Regions from separate parts of the Actinomadura keratinilytica genome, predicted to be linked through region 1. Evidence: riboswitches for the same ligand, from Rfam matches in the RefSeq annotation. Region 1 holds a riboswitch; each other region holds the start of a gene.
The links. A riboswitch is a leader RNA that binds a small molecule or an ion and turns the genes downstream of it on or off. The one in region 1 is predicted to bind cyclic di-AMP.

Region 1 (4,812 bases):
GTGCACCAGCGGGAACGTGCAGATCACCCGGCAGCAGGACGGCACGCTGCAGTACGTGTGGACGAGCCCGAGCGGCAAGGCGACCTATCACGCCCGGCTCTCCCGCGGGTGACGGGCCGGATTAATCACCGCACACATCGGCTGACGGATTTTTGCCCAATTTCCGGTTTTTACAGTGAATTACCGGTCGTTCTCCAATAAAGTACCGGCTTGTCGACGCGCCCTGGATCTTGGTTGGCCACGGGGGCCGCGGGCGCGTCGCAGGCAAAGGAGACCCGGTGCGCTCTGTCCCCCCACGAAGAATCCTCGTCACCGGTGCGGTCACGGCCGGTCTGGTCGTCGTCGCCGCGCCGCTCTCCCTCGCCGCCGTCCCCGAGCCCGTCCGGGTCCAGGTGACGGCCGCGCAGGGCACCCCCGTTCCGGGCAAGTACATCGTCACGCTCAAGGACGGCGCCTCGGCGGCGACCACCGCCGGGCAGGTGAAGGCCGGATCCGTCCAGCGGTTCGGAGGCGCGCTCAACGGCTTCGCCGCCAAGCTCAGCGCCGCGCAGCTGGACAAGCTGCGCCGCAACCGCAACGTCGCCGCGATCGAGCAGGACCAGATCTACCGGGCCACCACCACGCAGAAGTCGCCCGCGTGGGGGCTGGACCGCATCGACCAGCGCAAACTGCCGCTGTCGAAGTCGTACTACTACAAGAACACCGGCAAGGGCGTGAACGCCTACGTGATCGACACCGGCATCGCGTGGTCGCACCCGCAGTTCGAGGGCCGCGCCAAGTCGGTGTGGAAGGCCCCGTCCTTCAGCAGCGGCTGGGACTGCAACGGGCACGGCACGCACGTGGCGGGCACGATCGGATCCAAGACCTACGGGGTGGCCAAGAAGGTCAACCTGCGGTCGCTGCGCGTGCTGGACTGCGAGGGCTACGGCACGGTGTCGGACATCATCGCCGCCGTCGACTGGCTGCGCAAGAACGCCGTCAAGCCCGCGGTCGCCAACCTGTCGCTCGGCGGCAAGAAGTCCACCGCGCTCAACACGGCCGTGACGAACCTGTCCAAGTCGGGCGTCTTCGTCGCCGTCGCGGCGGGCAACGAGAACCGGAACGCCTGCAACGTCTCCCCGGCGAGCGCCGGATGGGTGCAGGCGGTCGGCGCGACCACCGTCTACGACAACCGCGCCGCCTTCTCCAACTACGGCGGCTGCGTGGACATCTTCGCGCCCGGCTACGGCATCAAGTCGACCTACCTCGGCGGCAAGACGGCCACGATGACCGGCACGTCCATGGCGTCCCCGCACGTCGCCGGGGCGGCGGCGCTGTACCTGCAGTCGCACCGCAGCGCCACGTTCCCGACCGTGCAGAAGTGGCTGAACGGCAACGCCACCAAGAACCGCCTCAAGCGCATGCCGAAGGGCACGCCCAACCGGCTGCTCTACAAGGGCACCGCTTGACCGCAGCCGCACCTCGGCTTGGGACCCCCGCCCGCCCGGGCGGGGGTCCCGCTGTGCGCGCCCCCGACGCGCTACGCTGCGGGGCGGCGGTGCGTCTCGTCTCGCAGTCCCGGCCATCCAAGGTTTCCCTTGGGTCTAATCTTGGCCAAGACCCGACCGGTTCCTTACAGTAGCCTTCGCCCACTGGGGGTGGGCATGATCGCAAACCGATCTGCAGGCTGGCCGAGCCAGCCGAATCCCGCGGCCGTACTACGGCACGGGAACCGGGGACCCAAGCGCCGGGCGGCCAGCCAGGTCACGTCGGCACCGGGGTGAATTCGCGGCTCCGCCGCGATAGGGCGGACTCCCGGCCCGAACCCGTCAGCTAACCCGGTAGGCGTCACAGGAGAGGAGACGACGTGGAGAGCCCGAGCTCCACCCGCCCACGTCATGCCGTGCGGATGCGGCGCCCCGCCTTGGCTCTCGCCGTCACCGCGGCGGCCGTCTTGGTGACGTCGGCGGGCATGGCGCCCGCCCAGGCGGACCCGGGTGACACCGGCCGGCTGACCAAGCTGAACAAGCAGATCGCCCAGCTCGACAAGGAGTACGGCGGCGACCTGGCCAAGCTGAAGGACGCCCAGTACGGCATCCAGAAGGCCCGGCAGAAGCAGCGCCTGCTCCAGCGGGACCTCGACAGCGCGCGCACCATCGTGGCGCAGATGGCGGCCACCCAGTACATGACGGGCACCACCGACCCGGCCGTGGCGGTGCTGGCCAGCGACGACCCCGACAACGTGCTCAACAACGCCAGCCTGGCCAGCCATGTGGCGTCCAATCAGGCGGCCAAGGTGCGCCAGATCGAGCAGCTGGTGACCGAGCAGAAGAAGGCGCGCGAGGAGTACGAGAAGAAGGTCCAGGAGCTGGAGAAGGACATCGCCGAACTGCGCACGCAAAAGCGCAAGGTCCAGGCGCTGATCAAGAAGTTCAAGCCCGAGTCCCCCAGCTCCGGGATGGGCGGGGTCACCCCCCGCATGCTGAACGTCAAGAACACCATCGACATCGAGTTCGGCCCGTTCCCGATCATCGGCTGCGTGCGGATGACCGGCGACCCGCAGGACCACGCCACCGGACGCGCCTGCGACTTCATGGTCAGCACCGGCGGCACGATGCCGTCGGCGAGCGGCAAGGCCCTCGGCGACCGCACGGCCCAGTACGCCATCTCCAACGCCAACCGCCTGGGCATCAAGTACGTGATCTGGCGGCAGCGCATCTACGACATGCGCAGCCCCGGCTGGCGCACCATGGAGGACCGCGGCGGCATCACCGCCAACCACTACGACCACGTCCACATCTCGGTGTTCTGAGGACGTTCGGGCGACCGCGCCCGGAAACGGCGAAGGCCGCCGTCCGCTTCGCAGCGGGCCGGCGGCCTTCTCTCGTCGTGCGGGTCGGCGGCGCGGGTCAGTCGTTGGCGTAGCTGGGGACGATGTGCTCGTGCGTCTCGCGCAGTTCGGCGAGCGGGATGGAGAACAGCTCCTGCGGCTGCCCGTCGGCGCCGCGCGCGGAGATGTGCAGCGCGTCGCCGCCCGTCACGCCGAGCTGGGTGACCGGGACCCCGGCGGCCTCGCACAGCGCCGCCAGACGGCCCTCGGAGCCCGGCCGGACCGCCACCACGGCGCGGGCCACCGACTCGCTGAACAGCGACACGAACGGATCGCCGGGCAGCGTGATCCGGGCGCCCAGCCCGCCGCGCAGGCACGACTCGACCAGCGCCTGCGACAGGCCGCCGTCGGACAGGTCGTGCGCCGCCGACAGCAGGCCCTCGCGGGCCGCCGCGACCAGCACCGAGGCCAGCGCGACCTCGGCGGGCAGGTCCACCTTCGGCGGCAGGCCGCCCAGGTGCCCGTAGACGACGTGCGCCCACTCCGAGCCGCCGAACTCCTCGCGGGTCTGGCCCAGCAGCGCCAGCGTGGCGCCCTCGCTGCTGAACGCGATGCCGACGCGGCGCCGCACGTCGTCGTGCACGCCCAGCACGCCCACGACCGGCGTCGGGTTGATCGGCGTGGTGCCGGTCTGGTTGTAGAAGCTGACGTTGCCGCCGGTGACCGGGGTGCCCAGGTAGCGGCAGGCGTCCGCCAGCCCCTCGACGGCGCGGGCGAACTGCCACATCACGCCCGGGTCCTCGGGGGAGCCGAAGTTCAGGCAGTTGGTGACCGCGAGCGGGCGGGCGCCGGTGGCGGCGACGTTGCGGTACGCCTCCGACAGGGCCAGCTGCGCGCCCGAGTACGGGTCGAGGCGGGTGTAGCGGCCGTTGCCGTCCAGCGACAGCGCGATGCCCAGGCCCGACTCGTCGTCCACCCGCAGCACGCCCGCGTCCTCGGGCATGGCCAGGACGGTGTTGCCCAGCACGTACCGGTCGTACTGCGAGGTCACCCAGGTCTTGCTCGCCAGGTTCGGCGACCCGGCCAGCCACAGCACGGTGCGGCGCAGCTCGTCGGCGGTGCTCGGGCGGGTCAGCCGGCCCGGGGTGTCGGACTGCAGCGCGGCCAGGTCGGCCGGCGGCTCGTACGGCCGGTGGTAGACCGGGCCCTCGTCGGCGGCGGTGCCCGGCGGAATGTCGACGATCTTCTCGCCGCGCCAGGTCATCACCAGCCGGCCGGTGTCGGTGACCGCGCCGATCACGGTGGCGGGGATCTCCCACTTGGCGCAGATCTCCAGGAACCGGTCCACCTTGGCGGGCTCGACCACCGCCATCATGCGCTCCTGCGACTCGCTCATGAGGATCTCCTCGGGGCGCAGGGTCGCATCGCGCAGCGGGACGGAGTCGAGCTCGATGTGCATGCCGCCGGTGCCCGCGGCCGCCAGCTCGGTGGTGGCGCACGACACCCCGGCCGCGCCGAGGTCCTGGATGCCGACCACCAGGTCCTCGCGGAACAGCTCCTGGCAGCACTCGATCAGCAGCTTCTCCATGAACGGGTCGCCGACCTGCACGCTGGGCCGCTTGGCCTGCGACTCCTCGTCGAAGGTGGCCGAGGCCAGCACCGAGGCGCCGCCGATGCCGTCGGGGCCGGTGCCCGCGCCGAACAGGATCACCCGGTTGCCCGGGCCCGGCGCCACGGCCCGCTTGATGTCCGCATGCCGCATCACGCCCACGCACAGGGCGTTGACCAGCGGGTTCTGCGCGTAGCAGGGGTCGAAGACGGTCTCGCCGCCGATGTTGGGCAGGCCGAGGGAGTTGCCGTAGCCGCCGATGCCGGCCACCACGCCGGGCAGCACCCGCTGGGTGTCGGGGGCGTCGGCGGGCCCGAACCGCAGCGAGTCCATGATCGCGACCGGGCGGGCGCCCATCGACATGATGTCGCGGACGATGCCGCCGACGCCGGTG
Region 2 (4,812 bases), on a different contig from region 1:
ATCGATCTTGCGGTGACACCGTCCTGCCGGGGGCGCGGGATCGGGCGACGACTCATGGACGAACTTCTCCGGCCGCGCCGGGAGGATCGGGCGACGCTCGCCACGGCACCGCACGAACGCCAAGTACAACAGATGTACGAGCGGTGGGGCTGGCGGAAGGTGGGACGAGCGCCGGGCGGCGTGGGGGAGACCGAGCCGTGGTTCGACCTCTACGTGATCGCCTTGCGTCCGGAGCCGGCCAGCAGTTCGCGGTAGTCGGTGACGATCTGCTCGCCACTGCGCTGAAGCGGGACGGCTTCGAGGACTTGCTCGGCCAGGCTGGTCACCATGGTGGTTCGGTGCTCGACCGGCTGACGGCTGTAGACGACGTGAGCGAGCCTGACGCCCCCGCTGACGTCCCCGGCGCGAACGTGACCGAACGCCTGCAGAAGGCCGAACTGCGCACGGAAGCGCCGCGCCTCGGCGGCCACGACCCGGTGCGCGTGCTCGACCGCACCGTCGAGCTGCTCCCGCTCGCCCAGATGGGCATGCACCCACGCCTGGATGTACCGGAGCCGGTCCTCGGCCCAGCCGGCAATGGAGTGCACCTCGCTGGTGATCGACGGCGGTAGTGTCCCGGACATCTCGCCGCACATCTGAAGCTCCGCCGTCGCCTCGTCGGCATCTCCCGCCGGCGCCAGCAGCTGTGCGCGCACCCCCCGGACGTGCAGGAGGCCGCGGGACGGGGCATCCGAGACACGTTCGAGCACCTTGTCCGCCCTGGCGAGGAGGACGGCGGCGGGGCGGCGCTCATAGAGCCCATGCGCCAGTCGTCCCCCCGCGATCCACAGGGCGAGATCTGTGTCACCGGACGCCTCAGCGGCGCTCTGCGCGGTCCTCCACCATTCGCGGGCCTCGCGCGGTCGCCCGAGGTTGCTGAGCGTCTTGGCCATGAGCGCGCAGAGTTCGGCGGCGACGCGGCTCCAGGGCGCGGACGTGCTGTGGGCTCGGTTCCTCCGGGCGTCCTCCTGCTGCTTGCGCTTGATGATCTGCTGGACGGTCACCAGGTCGCTCGCCAGGTCGAGCAGCAGGCGACGCGGAGGTGTCGGCACGTACAGGTGACCGTACTCGACGACGATCTCGTCCCACTCGTCGATGTGACCGTCCTCTCCGCCGCCGACGGTGCGGTGGACGCTGATCCGGATGTTCCGGAGGGCTTCGGAGATCGGAGACGCGGGCAGACCGAGTGCCGCGAGCGCCTGTAGGAGAGTGCGCCGTTCCATCTCGTCCTCATCCTCCTCCCGGGTACCCGGTTCCAGCGAGCGCTCCTCACCAACGGTGCGGAGAGCTGCAAGCCGGCCCTCCGCACCGAGTGCAGAGTCGACGGCTCGCGCGAGTTGGGGGGACGGTGTCTTCAGGTCACGCGCGATCCTCGACAGATACCCGTCGTAGTGAACTTTCGCCGCACTGCGCATCCGGCAGAAGCGTCAGGAAAGCGAGTGCACGGCGCGTGGGGAGCGCTGGACGGGCAAGGGGGCTGATCTTCACGACGCGGATGGGGCGTCTGATCGGGCTGCGGAACGTCAACCGCAGCTTCAAAGGGGGGGCCGAGCGTGCGGGGGTGCGGTTGATCAAGGTTCATGGCGTGCGGCGCACGTGCGGTTCGCTGCTGGGCCGCGCTGGACGTCCATCCGCGTGAGGCGATGCAGATTCTTCGGCGTGGCCAGATCGGCATCACGGGGGAGGTCTATGCCCAGGTGCTGAGGGAGGCCGCCAGGGGCGCGCTGAGGCGGCTGGTGGGCGCTGATGGGGACCACTTGGGGACCACCGGGTACGGGGCCGTAGCTGTACATCCTGGCCGTACGGACGACGAAAGGCCGGTTCCGAATGATCGGAACCGGCCTCTGACCTGTCGGGACGGCGGGATTTGAACCCACGACCCCTTGACCCCCAGTCAAGTGCGCTGCCAAACTGCGCTACGTCCCGGCGCCTGCCGCAGCAGGCGTGATTACTGTAGCGCAGTCTGCGGGGTCATGCGTACCGAGATAGCGGGAGCCTGGGCTCGGGCGGGCCGGGGCGGGGTGGCTCTGGTGGTTGTGGCCGGGGCGCTCTGTGGGTGTGGCCGGGAGACGGAGCGGGTCCCGGGGGCGGTGAGCAGCAGTGCGGTGGAGCCGGCTCCCAGTGTGACTCCCGAGACGCGGAAGGCGGTCCCGACGCCGAAGGTGCCTCGGGGGACGCGGGTCGGGTACGTGGTGTTCGACCGGGAGAGCGGCAGGACGGTGCGGCAGTACCGGCCGCACCAGGTGTTCCGGTCGGCGTCGGTGGTGAAGATCCTCATCGCGCTCGATCATCTGGAGCGGAGCCGGGACGTCGATCCGCGGCTGGGGTTGATGCTGCGGTCCAGTGACGACGCGGCGGCGACGGCGTTGTGGAGGCGCGGTGGGCGCGGGGCGATCGTCGAGCGGATGGCGCGCCGGATGGGGCTCACCGACACCAGGCCGCCGCCCGCGGACAAGCCCGGGTTCTGGGGGTACACCGCGCTCAGCGCCGCGGACGTGGTGAAGGCGTACCGGTATCTGCTGGAGAAGGCGCGGCCCCGGCACCGCGATGTCGTGCTGCGGGAGCTGCGCAGGGCCACCCGGCGGGGGACGGACGGCTACGACCAGTACTTCGGGATTCCGCGGGCGGTGTCGAAGCCGTGGGCGGTCAAGCAGGGCTGGTCGGGCTTCGGGCAGGGGACGTCCGGGGTGGTGCCGGGGGACCTGGGGCTGGGGCGGCCGGTCCTGCATACGACCGGGCTCGTGGGGCCGGGGGAGCGGTACGTCGTGGCGGTTCTCACGCTGCAGCCGGCGGGGACGTCCTACGCCACCGCGGCGGCCAGGATCACGGCACTGACGCGACAGGTGTGCACCCTGTGACCACAGGGGATCGGTTTTGATGTTGTCGCAGGTCAGAGCGGCTTTACCTTTTTTGCTCTGGCGTGGGGATCTGATAACGTCGGACCGAATCCCGCGACGCGCGCCATGCGTCGTGGCCTGTCGTGGCCCGGGGAGGGACCCGGGGCGCGGCCGTGGCGCGCGAGGACGCGCCCCCCTTTCGAGTTCAGACCAGTGAGCGGCCGCTGTGGGCAGCGGCGGCCGTGGCCGAATCCGTGTCCGGCGCCTGATGCGAGGACCGGAGCCGGGAACCCACGTCGGGCCGATCAGGCCCAGGGGTGAATCGGCGTGCCGACGATGCGCGCCGTAGGGCTCTTCCATGCCCGAATCCGTCAGCTAACCCGGTAGGCGTCATGGGAGACAAGGAGTTCTCTGCATGCCCGATCGAACCGCTTCTCATTCCCTCGAGGCTCGCCTGGGTGTGGGGGTCGCCGTGGGGACGGTGCTGGCCGGGGCCGTCGGCTTCGCGCTGATCGGCCCTTCCGCCGAGGGGCAGCCCCAGGACAAGGGGACCGTCGCCCAGGTGCAGGTGGAGAAGGCGCACAAGGCCGTCTCCATCGGTGACAAGCCCGAGGGATACGCGGTGCCGATCCGCAAGGTCGAGCCGTCCGAGGCGATCCGCCTGGCCCTGGAGCAGGTCGGCGTCAAGGAGGGGCCCGGCCGGCAGACCAAGTACCACGACTGGTTCGTGTCGACGCCCAACGCGAAGATGACGGCCGAGCGCGACGGCGGTTTCAGCGTGGACGACTACAACGGCGCCGAGTGGTGCAACATGTTCGTGTCCTGGGTGGGCGCGCAGCTCGGTGTCAAGGACATGGGGTGGGACGCCTACACCGTCCAGCACGCCAGGTGGTTCGCCAAGAAGGGGCGCTGGGGGCACAAGGCCAAGCCCGGGGCCGTGGTGTTCTTCGACTGGCAGAACGGGCCCGACGGCGGCATCAGCGGTATCGACCACGTCGGCCTGGTCGTCAAGGACAACGGGGACGGCACCATCACCACCGTCGAGGGCAACACCAACGACGCCGTGGAGAAGCGGGTGCGGTCCAAGTCGCTCGTCGCCGGGTACGGGTACCCGGACTACGACGCCGACTGACGTCCGGTGGACGAGGGCGTCCGGCGTATGCCGGGCGCCCTTTGTCGTCCTGAATGCCGCAATCATTCACTTTTTTTGTGGTGTCTTCTACTCCGTCGTTGCGGTGGCCGGAAAGGTATCCGGCACGCGAGCAGGGACGGGGGGAGGACACGTCCATGAGGGCAGGGCCGCACGGGCACGTCCCGCACGGCCCTGACGTGAGCGTGGTCGTGATCGCCTACAACGACGCGGGCCGGCTGCCCCGGGCGGTCGGTTCGGCGCTGAGGCAGTCGCTGGGCGCCGTCGAGGTCGTGGTCGTGGACGACGGGAGCGCCGACGAGACCGGGCCGGTGGCCGAACGGCTGGCCGCCGAGCATCCGGGGCGGGTGCGGGCGGTGCGGCTGCCGGTCAACTCCGGCGGGTGCGGCCGTCCGCGCAACGCGGGGGTGGCGCGGGCGCGCGGCCGGTACGTGATGTTCCTCGACAGCGACGACGTCCTGGACCCGCACGCCTGCCTCAACCTGCTGACCGCGGCCGAGGACACCGGCGCCGACCTGGTCTCCGGGCTGTGCACGCGCGTCCACACGGGCCGGGTGCGCGGCCGGGAGCGGCCCTGGTACCCGTGGCTCTACCGGAGGACGGCGGTCTACGGCGCGCTGCGCGACAACCCGGACCTGCTGTACGACACCCTCGCCACCAACAAGCTCTACCGGCGCGCCTTCCTGGAGGGGCACGGGCTGCGTTTCGCCGAGCGGCTGCACTATGAGGACCTGTTGTTCACGGCGGAGGCGTACCTGGCGGCGTCCCGGACGGCGCTCATCCCGC
Region 3 (4,812 bases), on a different contig from region 1:
CGTTGCGGAGGCGACGGCGGGATTGCAATGCGTCGGCGCTCGTCCTCGTGCGACGCACAGCGGGTCCCCCGCCGCAGATTTCAAGATCATCCGGATTGTCGGATGATCATATGTCGCCATAGAGCGAATATAGCGCTTTGCGCAACGGGAGTCCCCTGCGAAGAGCGGCCGGTAAAGGTCTTCTCCGCGCCCCGACCGGCGTGTCCCCCTGGTCGTCTCGCCGGTCAAGTCCGGCGGGCGCAACTCGGCCGGAGCAGCGCGGACGCGCTCGACAACGCGCCGGACGTCCTGCTCGTACACGACGGCCCCGGGCCGCTCACCGGTCTGGCGGAACCCGACCGCACTGCGGGGACACGTCGGCCATCCGTGCTGCGTCGGCCTCGCCGCGCAGAAGGGCACCGATGTGCGAACGCAGGCCGGCGTCCTGCCACCGCCGCACCGGTACAGATCTCCCGCCGGGTGCAGCCGCACCGTCATGCCGTGTCAACACGCATGCGAGCTGCGTCAAAGGCGCACGCACCCCGCCCACTCGCAGGGGGGCGTGGGCCAGGGTGGAGCCGGGCTCCGGTACGCCACGCGGCAGGTCTGACCGGCGCGGCGGCGCGGGTCAGGCGTTGCGCTTGGTGCGGGCGCGGATGCGTTCGCGCTCCTTGGCGTCCAGGACGACCTTGCGCAGGCGCACGGCGGACGGGGTGACCTCGACGCACTCGTCCTCGCGGATGAACTCCAGGGCCTGCTCCAGGCTCAGCGGGCGCGGGGGCGTCAGCGTCTCCGTCGCCTCGGCGGTGGACGAGCGGATGTTGGTCTTCTGCTTCTCCTTGCAGATGTTGACGTCCATGTCATCGGCGCGGGAGTTCTCACCGACGATCATGCCCTCGTAGACCTCGGTGCCCGGGCCGACGAAGAAGGTGCCGCGCTCCTGCAGGTTGATGAGGGCGTAGGCGGTGGCGGCGCCGGAGCGGTCGGCGACCAGCGAGCCGGTGGGGCGGGTGCGCAGCTCGCCGAACCACGGCTCGTAGCCCTCGAAGACGTGGTGGGCGATGCCGGTGCCGCGGGTCTCGGTGAGGAACTCGGTGCGGAACCCGATCAGGCCGCGCGCCGGGACCAGGAACTCCAGCCGGATCCAGCCGGTGCCGTGGTTGGTCATCTGCTCCATGCGGCCCTTGCGGACGGCCAGCAGCTGGGTGACGGCGCCCAGGTGCTCCTCGGGGATGTCGACGGTGAGCCGCTCGACGGGCTCGTGCTTCTTGCCGTCGATCTCCTTGGCGACGACCTGGGGCTTGCCGACGGTCAGCTCATAGCCCTCGCGGCGCATGTTCTCCACCAGGATGGCCAGGGCCAGCTCGCCGCGGCCCTGCACCTCCCAGGCGTCGGGGCGGTCGGTGGGCAGCACCCGGATGGACACGTTGCCGACCAGCTCGCGGTCCAGGCGGTCCTTGACCAGCCGGGCGGTGACCTTGGTGCCCTTCTCCCGGCCGGCCAGCGGCCCGGTGTTGGTGCCGATCGTCATGGAGATCGCGGGCTCGTCCACGGTGATCAGCGGCAGCGGGCGCGGGTCGTCCGGGTCGGCGATGGTCTCGCCGATCATGATGTCGGGGATGCCGGCGATGGCGATGATGTCGCCGGGCCCGGCCTCCTCGGCGGGCTTGCGCTCCAGCGCCTCGGTCATCAGCAGCTCGCTGACCCGCACCCGCTCGACGCTGCCGTCGCGGCGGCACCAGGCGACCTGCTGGCCCTTCTTGATGGTGCCTGCGTGCACCCGGCACAGCGCGATGCGGCCGAGGTAGCTGGAGGCGTCCAGGTTGGTGACGTGCGCCTGCAGCGGGCTGTCGGGGTCGTAGGACGGCGCCGGCACGGTGTCCCTGATCACCTGGAAGAGCGGTTCCAGGTCGGGCGAGTCGGGCAGCTCGCCGTTGCCGGGGGCCTGCAGGGACGCCCGGCCGGCGCGGCCGGAGGCGTAGACGATGGGGAACTCGATCTGCTCGTCGTCGGCGCCGAGGTCCATGAACAGCTCGTAGGTCTCGTCGACGACCTCGGCGATGCGGGCGTCCGGCCGGTCGGTCTTGTTGATCACCAGGATGACCGGCAGCCGGGCCTCCAGGGCCTTGCGCAGCACGAACCGGGTCTGCGGCAGCGGGCCCTCGCTGGCGTCCACCAGCAGCACCACCCCGTCCACCATGGACAGGCCGCGCTCGACCTCGCCGCCGAAGTCGGCGTGGCCGGGGGTGTCGATGATGTTGATGGTGAGCCCGCCGTGCCGGACGGCGGTGTTCTTGGCCAGGATCGTGATGCCCTTCTCCCGCTCCAGGGCGTCGGAGTCCAGCACGCGCTCGTTGACGTCCTGGTTCGCGCGGAACGCCCCGGACTGCCAGAGCATGGCGTCGACCAGCGTCGTCTTGCCGTGGTCGACGTGGGCGACGATCGCGACGTTCCGGAGGTCGTCGCGGGTGGAGATGGGCATGCGCTTCTCGCTCTGGTGAAGGTGCAGGGAGTCGCCGCGGAGCCGCGGCCGTCTGCGATTCTACTTGCCGGTCCGTACCGCCCCGGCGAACCGCGCAGCCCTTTATCCCATATGCCCTGGTTGCCGGGTTTTGCGGTTTATTTGTACTCTCTCCGGACCCGGCCGTCTCGGAGCCCGCCGGACCACTGCGCGGGCTGCGGCCGGACCGCCGAATCCCCTCGCGGGGAGCCGGGGAACCACATCCCGGGGCGCCGCCGCCCCCGGGACTCGGGGTGAATCGACGCAGGTCGCACCGTCACCGCGGTGACGCGCGCCCGCGTCGTAGGGCGAACTCCCGGCCCGAACCCGTCAGCTAACCCGGTAGGCGGATGAGGAGAGGAGTGCACGACCTTGCCCCCCGGTCACCGTCCACGGCGTGTCGCCGTGTCCGCCCTCACCGCGGCCGCCGCGGCCTCCGTCGCCCTCGGCTGGGCCGTCGCCCCCGCCGCCGCGACCGCCCCGCCCGCCGCGCCGCGCCTCGCCGACCCCGGCCGCCCCAGCGAGAGCGAACTGCGCAAGCAGCTGGACGCGCTGAACACCGAAGCCGAGAAGCTCACCGAGCAGTACAACAAGACGCGCGTCGAACTGGGCAGGGCCCGGCGCGCCGAACGCGCCGCCGCCCGGACCGCCGCCGCGCTGGAGCGGCAGGCCGCCCCCGCCCGCGCCCAGCTCGGCAAGCTCGCCGCCGCCAACTACATGAGCGGCGGCCCCGACACGCTGTTCTTCTCCTCCGGCGACGCCAGGACCCTGTCGGCGTCGGCCTACCTGGTGCAGAACCAGACCGCCGCGCTGGGACGCCTGCAGGCGCAGATCGACCGGGCCGACCAGGCGAAGCGCGAGGCCGCCGCGAAGACGGCGCAGGTGCAGCGCGCCGCCGCCCAGGCGCAGACCGCCCGCAGCGCCGCCAAGGCCAAGGTCGAGGAGGTCGAAAAGCGGCTCGACAAGCTCACCACGACCAAGGCCAGGGACCCCCGGACCGGCCTGACGGCCACCATCAAGGGCTCCGGGCTGCCCGCCAAGATGGCGCGCAAGGCCTACTCCAAGCTCGGCAGCCCGTACGTGTGGGCCGCGGCCGGCCCGAACAGCTTCGACTGCTCGGGCCTGGTGGTGTGGGCGTACGCGCAGGTCGGCAAGAAGGGCCTGCCGCACTACACCGGCGCCCTCTACGAGCTGGGCCGCAAGGTCGACCGCAGCGAACTGCGCTCGGGCGACCTGGTCTACTTCGGCAGCGACCTGCACCACATGGGGATCTACCTGAGCGGCGGCAAGTACCTGCACGCCCCGCAGACCGGCGACGTCGTCAAGATCTCCAAGCTGTCGGACCGCTCCGACTACGCGGGCGCCAACCGCATCTCCTGACCCGGCGCGGGACGGGGAGCCGACGGCCTACGGCGCGCCGCGCAGGTAATGGCGGTAGCGCTCGACCAATTCGGCGGTGGGCAGGTCCGGCCAGCGGGTGAGCGCCCCGGTGGCCCGGTCGACGACCAGCAGGCCGTTGCCGCCGGGGACGGGCCGGGCGACGAATCCCTCGGCGAACTCCTCGATGACCAGCGGCACCCCGCGCGACCCCAGGTACGCGTCCGCCCGCCGCCACGCCTCCGCGCGGTCCACGGCCGCCGGACGGACCGCATATGCTGCGAAGACGTCCGCGATGGCCTTGAGCGTCGAGCAGGCGGACGTGCCGCAGGCCCGGCAGACCTCGTGGCCGTACGGGTCCGTGCCCGGCCGGTGCCTGTCCAGGACGGCGCTCAGCCCGGCCGCGCAGCCGAGTGTCAGCCGCCGCGCCTCGCGCACGAAGGTGCGGGTCTGCCAGTCCGCCCGGCCGTCGCCCGCGACCGTGTGGATCGCGCGGACGTCGGCCCGCATCGCGATCAGCATCACCGAGTCGACCCGGTCCTGGAGCCTGCCGTGCTGAGCCGCCAGTCCGCCGTTCACGCGGCCTTCTCCTCGGTGAAGACTGCGGTCACGGTGCGGCCCTCGGCGTTGCCGTGCCAGCCCCAGGTGTCGGCCAGCAGGGCGAGGGTCCGCAGGCCGCGCCCGGTCTCGGCCCACTCGGACGCGTCCGCCGGGACGGGCACGCCCGGGCCGCCCTGGTCGGCGACCGACACCGCGACCTGGCCGTCGCACCGCAGGACTTCGACGGTGAACGAGCCGCCGTCCTGGCCGGACCTGGTGTGGCGGAGCGCGTTGGCCGCCAGCTCGTCCGCGGCCAGTAGGACGTCGTCCAGGTATGGGCAGCCGTCGAGCAGGCAGGCGACGAACCTGCGTGCACGGGCGACCTGTTCGAGACCGCCGGGGAAGACACGGCGCCA
Region 4 (4,812 bases), on a different contig from region 1:
CGGCCAGCGCGTCCCAGAACCCGCCGCCGAAATCGGCCCCGCCGAACAGCGCGTACAGGGTGAGGCCCGCCCACGCGAAGAGCAGCAGCCACTGCGCGGCGGTCACGGCGCGTGCTCCTGCGTCCAGTCCTCCTGGGGTGCGGCGACGTGCCGGCCGCGCAGCCGGAGAAGGACGTAGACGGTGGCCACGGTCAGCACGACGTACACGGCGAGCACCACGACCAGCCCCGCCCACAGGCCGGGCGCCGGGTTGACCGCGTCCGCGGTGCGCTGGTGCTGCCAGACGATCCACGGCTGGCGGCCGACCTCGGTGGTGACCCAGCCGGTCTCCAGCGCGAGCACCGCGGCCGGGCCGGACAGCACGGTCGGCCACAGGAACCAGCGGGTGCGGGGCAGGTCGCGGCGGCGCCACCACACGACCGCCAGCCAGCAGCCGAGCAGCAGCAGGGCGAACCCGATCGCCACCATCAGCTGGAAGCTCAGGTGCACCGCGTTGACCGGCGGACGGTCGGCGACCGGCACCCTGTCCAGCCCCTGGACGACCGTGCCGGGCCGGTAGCCGACCAGGATCGACAGCGCGTTCGGGATGCGGATGGCGTACCGCATCTCCCCGTCCAGGTAGAGGCCGCCCACGGACAGGGGGACGTGCGAGCCGGTCTCGTTGAGCCCTTCGATGGCGGCGAGCTTGGCGGGCTGGCGGTCGGCGAGCAGCCGGGCCAGGCCGTCCCCGACCGCGATCTGGAACGGCGTGATGACCGCCGCCACCGTGAACGGCAGCAGCAGCCCGATGCGGTGGTAGCGGTCGCGGCGGCCGCGCAGCATTCCCGCGGCGTACACGGCGGCGATGCCGAAGCCGGCGACCATGAACGCGGCAAGGATCATGTGGACGGTCTGCCAGGGCGTGGCCGGGTTGAACATCGCCGCCCAGGGGCGCACTCGGGTGACCCTGCCGTCCGCCAGGTCGAACCCGCGCGGCTGGTTCATCCAGGCGTTGGCGCTGACGACGAAGAACGCCGACGCGACCCCGGCGACGCACACCGGCAGCCCGGTCAGCAGGTGCACGCGGGGCGGCAGCCGGTCCCAGGCGTACAGGTAGACGCCCAGGAAGATGGCCTCGATGAAGAAGGCGAACCCCTCGAACGCGAACGGCAGCCCGAGCACCTGCCCGTAGGTCGCCATCAGCCCGGGCCACAGCAAACCCATTTCGAACGAAAGGATCGTGCCGGACACCGCGCCGACGGCGAACATCACGCCCATCGCCTTGGCCCAGCGGTGCGCGAGCCGCCGGTACGCCTCGTCGCCGGTCCGGATGCCGCGCCACTGCGCGAAGACCGTCAGCGCCGGCATGCCCACGCCGAAGCAGGCGAGGATGATGTGCCAGCCGAGGGATATCCCCATCTGCGTCCGCGCGGCCACCAGATCGGCCGGCGTCGCGGCGTCGGCCAGCACTCCCATGCGTCCCTCCCCGGCGGAACCGCTGCGATCCGTGCCCCCCTTTCATCACCGCGAACGCCGGGTTCACTCGCCCGCCCCCTCCGGTGCCCGTCGGACCGTCCGGCGACGGCAAGTCCTCCATACCGATGGACCAAGGTGTCCTTGGTCACAATTCCGGAGCTGTGTGACGGCGCGGCGCCTGTTCGCGGAGGAATCTGCCGCTCCGCACCCCCCGCATAAGTGGTTTCTCGCGATGCATGTTCTGCCTGTGATTGCTGTGATCGATGTGACCGGCGGCCGGAAGACGCACACACAAAGATCGTCTTTAGTTTTTACCTTCGAAGGTTTGCGAGTTCTTTGCCGCATCTCCTATGGTCCGTGGTACTCCGCCGTCCGGTGCACCGGCCGGCGGGGCGCCTAATCCCACGGCGCCGGCCGCCTGGGAACCGGGGACCCAACAGTTCTTCGGGGTGAATCCGCGGGCAGCCGCGGTAGGGCCGCTCCTTGGTCCGAACCCGTCAGCTAACCCGGTCGGCAGTCAAGGAGAGGAGAGGACATGAAGGAGCCTGCCCGGCTCTGCCCCGCCACCCCAGCGGCACGCCGCAGCCGCCTCATGACGATGCCAACGCCCTGATAGACGGGGCGGTCCCCTTGGCCGCCCGCTTCGCGCCGTTCCGGCCGCGCCGCTCCCCCGCCTCCCCGCGGCGGTGACCCCGCCGCCGGCACCGGGCCTTCGACACCTCCCCCGCCATCGGCGATCAGGGCCGTCCTCCGCACGGCTCAACGTTTCCGGCGCAGCCGCACGCCCCCATTTCCCGCGCGTTCTTCACGCCTGCTCTCTTTTTGCTGCCCGAATTCCTCCAGACCAGTTCCCCGGAAGGAAATACCCCCATGAACCCGAACGCCAAGCACCGCCGCACCGACCTTTGGCCCACCGAGATGCCGCGTCGCTCGGTCCTGCTGGGCGGTGGAGTCCTGCTGGGGAGTGCGGCGCTCGGCGTCGCCGCGGCACTGGGCCCGTCGGCCGAACACGAGGTGGCGAACGCCGCGAACGCCACCGACGCGGGCGATGCCACCGGAATGGCGCAGGCCGCCCGGCCCGACGAGTCCAGGTCGTCCCGAAAAACGCGTAAACAGGGGAAGGGTGCCCCGCTCATCCACTCGACCAGTGAATGGGGAGCGCGCACCCCCTACCGGCGGGCGACGGTGCTGTCCCGCGCACCCGAGTACATCGTGGTGCACCACACGTGTACCCCCAACGTCACCGACTACTCGCTGCGGCAGGGCTTCCGGCTCGCGCGTTCCATCCAGGGCGCGCACATGGGACAGGGATGGGGTGACACCGGCCAGCACTTCACCATCAGCCGGGGCGGTCACATCATGGAGGGCCGCAAGGGCAGTCTCGCCGCCGCCCGCAGGGGCCGGATGGTGATCGGCACCCACGTCGCCGGCGCCAACGGCTACACCGTCGGCATCGAATGCGAGGGCACCTACAACTCGGTCATGCCGCCCCGCCGCCTGCAGGACTCGCTCACCGAGCTGATCGCCTGGCTGTGCCGCCAGTACGACCTCGACCCGATGAAGGCGATCGTGCCGCACATGAAGTTCAACGACACCGATTGCTGCGGCTACGCGTTCGCCCCGACCCTGCCGCGCCTGCGCAAGCGCGTCGCCGCCGCCCTCCGCTCCGCCTGACGTCCACGGAACGCAGACGCTGACGGCCGCGTCCCCTGGCCGGGACGAACACCGAAAACGGCCGTTACCACCACCGGCGCCAACGACCGAGAGCCGCACAGGTGGAAGCGTCTTCAACCGACCGCGCTCGGGCGCCCGGCCCAACGGGGGACGAGCCGGGCACCCGGCGCGGGGCCCACAAAACCGCACCGCACTCGACGGAGCATGGTCAACACCACCAAACGCGGCCATTCCGACGACGGACACCGAACCGACGCAGCGAGGGGCGGAACACCCGCGAAGCCGCGACGCGCCGAGAACGGGCGATGGGGGTGCCGTCTCCCGACCGCGCTCGGGCGCCCGGCCCAACGGGGGACGAGCCGGGCACCCGGCGCGGGGCCCGCGAAGCCGTACCGCACCTTACGGGTGCGGCCGCCGCGGGCGGGAGATGGCCCTTCCTGTGGCGGACACCGATCGGTCCGGCTGCCTCGGCGGGCGCGTCGGTGTCAGGAGGTGAACTCGCAGGTGTCCGCGGTCCAGCCGGGGACGCGGTCGCTGAGAGTGAGGCCGAGACCGGGACGGTCCGGCACCAGCATGCGGCCGTCGCGGATCTCCAGGCGCTCGTTGAACAGCGGCTCCAGCCATTCGAAGTGCTCGACCCACGGCTCCTGCGGGTAGGCGGCGGCCAGGTGCAGGTGGATCTCCATCGCGAAGTGCGGGGCGAGCTGCAGGCGGTTGTGGTCGGCGAGCGCGGCCAGGCGCAGGAACGGGGTGATGCCGCCGATGCGGGGCGCGTCGGGCTGGATGATGTCGGCGGCGCCGACGCGGATCAGCTCGGCGTGCTCGGCGACGCTGGTGAGCATCTCACCGGTGGCGATCGGGGTGTCCAGGGACGCGGCGAGCGCGGCGTGGCCGGCGTGGTCGTAGGCGTCCAGCGGCTCCTCGATCCAGGTCAGCGCGAACTCCTCCAGGGCCCGGCCGAGGCGCTGCGCGGTGGGCCGGTCCCACTGCTGGTTGGCGTCCACCATGAGCAAGACGTCCTCGCCGAGCTTGTCGCGGACGGCCTTCACCCGGGCCAGGTCCACCCGGGCGTCGGGATGACCGACCTTGATCTTGATGCCGCCGATGCCGCGGCCGACCGCGGCGGCCGCGTTGGCCAGCACCTCCTCCAGCGGGGCGTGCAGGAACCCGCCGGAGGTGTTGTAGCAGCGCACCGAGTCGCGGTAGGCGCCCAGCAGCTTGGCCAGCGGCAGCCCGGCGCGCTTGGCCTTCAGGTCCCACAGCGCGATGTCCAGGGCGGCGATCGCCTGGACGGACAGGCCGCTGCGGCCGACCGACGCACCGGCCCAGACCAGCTTCTCCCACAGCCGGGCGATGTCACTGGGGTCCTCGCCGAGCAGCTCGGCGGCGACCTCTCCGGCGTGCGCGTACTGGCCGCGGCCACCGGCCCGCTTGGAGTAGGCGAAACCGAGCCCGTGCAGCCCGTCCGCGGTGTCGATCTCGGCGAACAGGATCGCCACCTCGGTCATCGGCCGCTGCCGTCCGGTCAGCACCTTGGCATCGCTGATCGGGGTGGCCAGCGGCAGCAGGACCGAGGACAGGCGGACCCGGTCGATGCGGTCGGTCGTCGTCATCGCAGCTCCTTGTCGGGATGGTCGACTCCGGGGGTCTAGTGCACGGCCGCCAGCCACAGGTGCGCGGCCA

Region 2: another riboswitch for cyclic di-AMP. It lies ahead of ABD879_RS16815 (CHAP domain-containing protein); the one in region 1 lies ahead of ABD879_RS04785 (coiled-coil domain-containing protein).
Region 3: another riboswitch for cyclic di-AMP. It lies ahead of ABD879_RS20075 (C40 family peptidase); the one in region 1 lies ahead of ABD879_RS04785 (coiled-coil domain-containing protein).
Region 4: another riboswitch for cyclic di-AMP. It lies ahead of ABD879_RS04940 (peptidoglycan recognition protein family protein); the one in region 1 lies ahead of ABD879_RS04785 (coiled-coil domain-containing protein).

Annotation. Positions count from the first base shown of each region.
Region 1 covers NZ_BAABDO010000008.1:84,477-89,288, forward strand. The annotation lists gene ABD879_RS04775 (serine/threonine-protein kinase) at 1-112, shown strand, start outside; gene ABD879_RS04780 (S8 family peptidase) at 279-1,448, shown strand; cyclic di-AMP (ydaO/yuaA leader) riboswitch at 1,668-1,843, shown strand; gene ABD879_RS04785 (coiled-coil domain-containing protein) at 1,847-2,791, shown strand; gene purL (phosphoribosylformylglycinamidine synthase subunit PurL) at 2,889-4,812, opposite strand, start outside.
Region 2 covers NZ_BAABDO010000048.1:1,721-6,532, forward strand. The annotation lists gene ABD879_RS16795 (GNAT family N-acetyltransferase) at 1-255, shown strand, start outside; gene ABD879_RS16800 (hypothetical protein) at 210-1,454, opposite strand; tRNA gene ABD879_RS16805 (tRNA-Pro) at 1,892-1,965, opposite strand; gene ABD879_RS16810 (serine hydrolase) at 2,163-2,897, shown strand; cyclic di-AMP (ydaO/yuaA leader) riboswitch at 3,129-3,280, shown strand; gene ABD879_RS16815 (CHAP domain-containing protein) at 3,337-4,008, shown strand; gene ABD879_RS16820 (bifunctional glycosyltransferase/CDP-glycerol:glycerophosphate glycerophosphotransferase) at 4,206-4,812, shown strand, end outside.
Region 3 covers NZ_BAABDO010000065.1:25,451-30,262, forward strand. The annotation lists gene typA (translational GTPase TypA) at 608-2,461, opposite strand; cyclic di-AMP (ydaO/yuaA leader) riboswitch at 2,658-2,844, shown strand; gene ABD879_RS20075 (C40 family peptidase) at 2,885-3,859, shown strand; gene ABD879_RS20080 (hypothetical protein) at 3,887-4,435, opposite strand; gene ABD879_RS20085 (ATP-binding protein) at 4,432-4,812, opposite strand, start outside.
Region 4 covers NZ_BAABDO010000009.1:4,978-9,789, reverse strand. The annotation lists gene ABD879_RS04950 (cytochrome d ubiquinol oxidase subunit II) at 1-106, opposite strand, end outside; gene ABD879_RS04945 (cytochrome ubiquinol oxidase subunit I) at 103-1,455, opposite strand; cyclic di-AMP (ydaO/yuaA leader) riboswitch at 1,854-1,987, shown strand; gene ABD879_RS04940 (peptidoglycan recognition protein family protein) at 2,326-3,129, shown strand; gene ABD879_RS04935 (L-talarate/galactarate dehydratase) at 3,615-4,742, opposite strand; gene ABD879_RS04930 (hypothetical protein) at 4,778-4,812, opposite strand, start outside.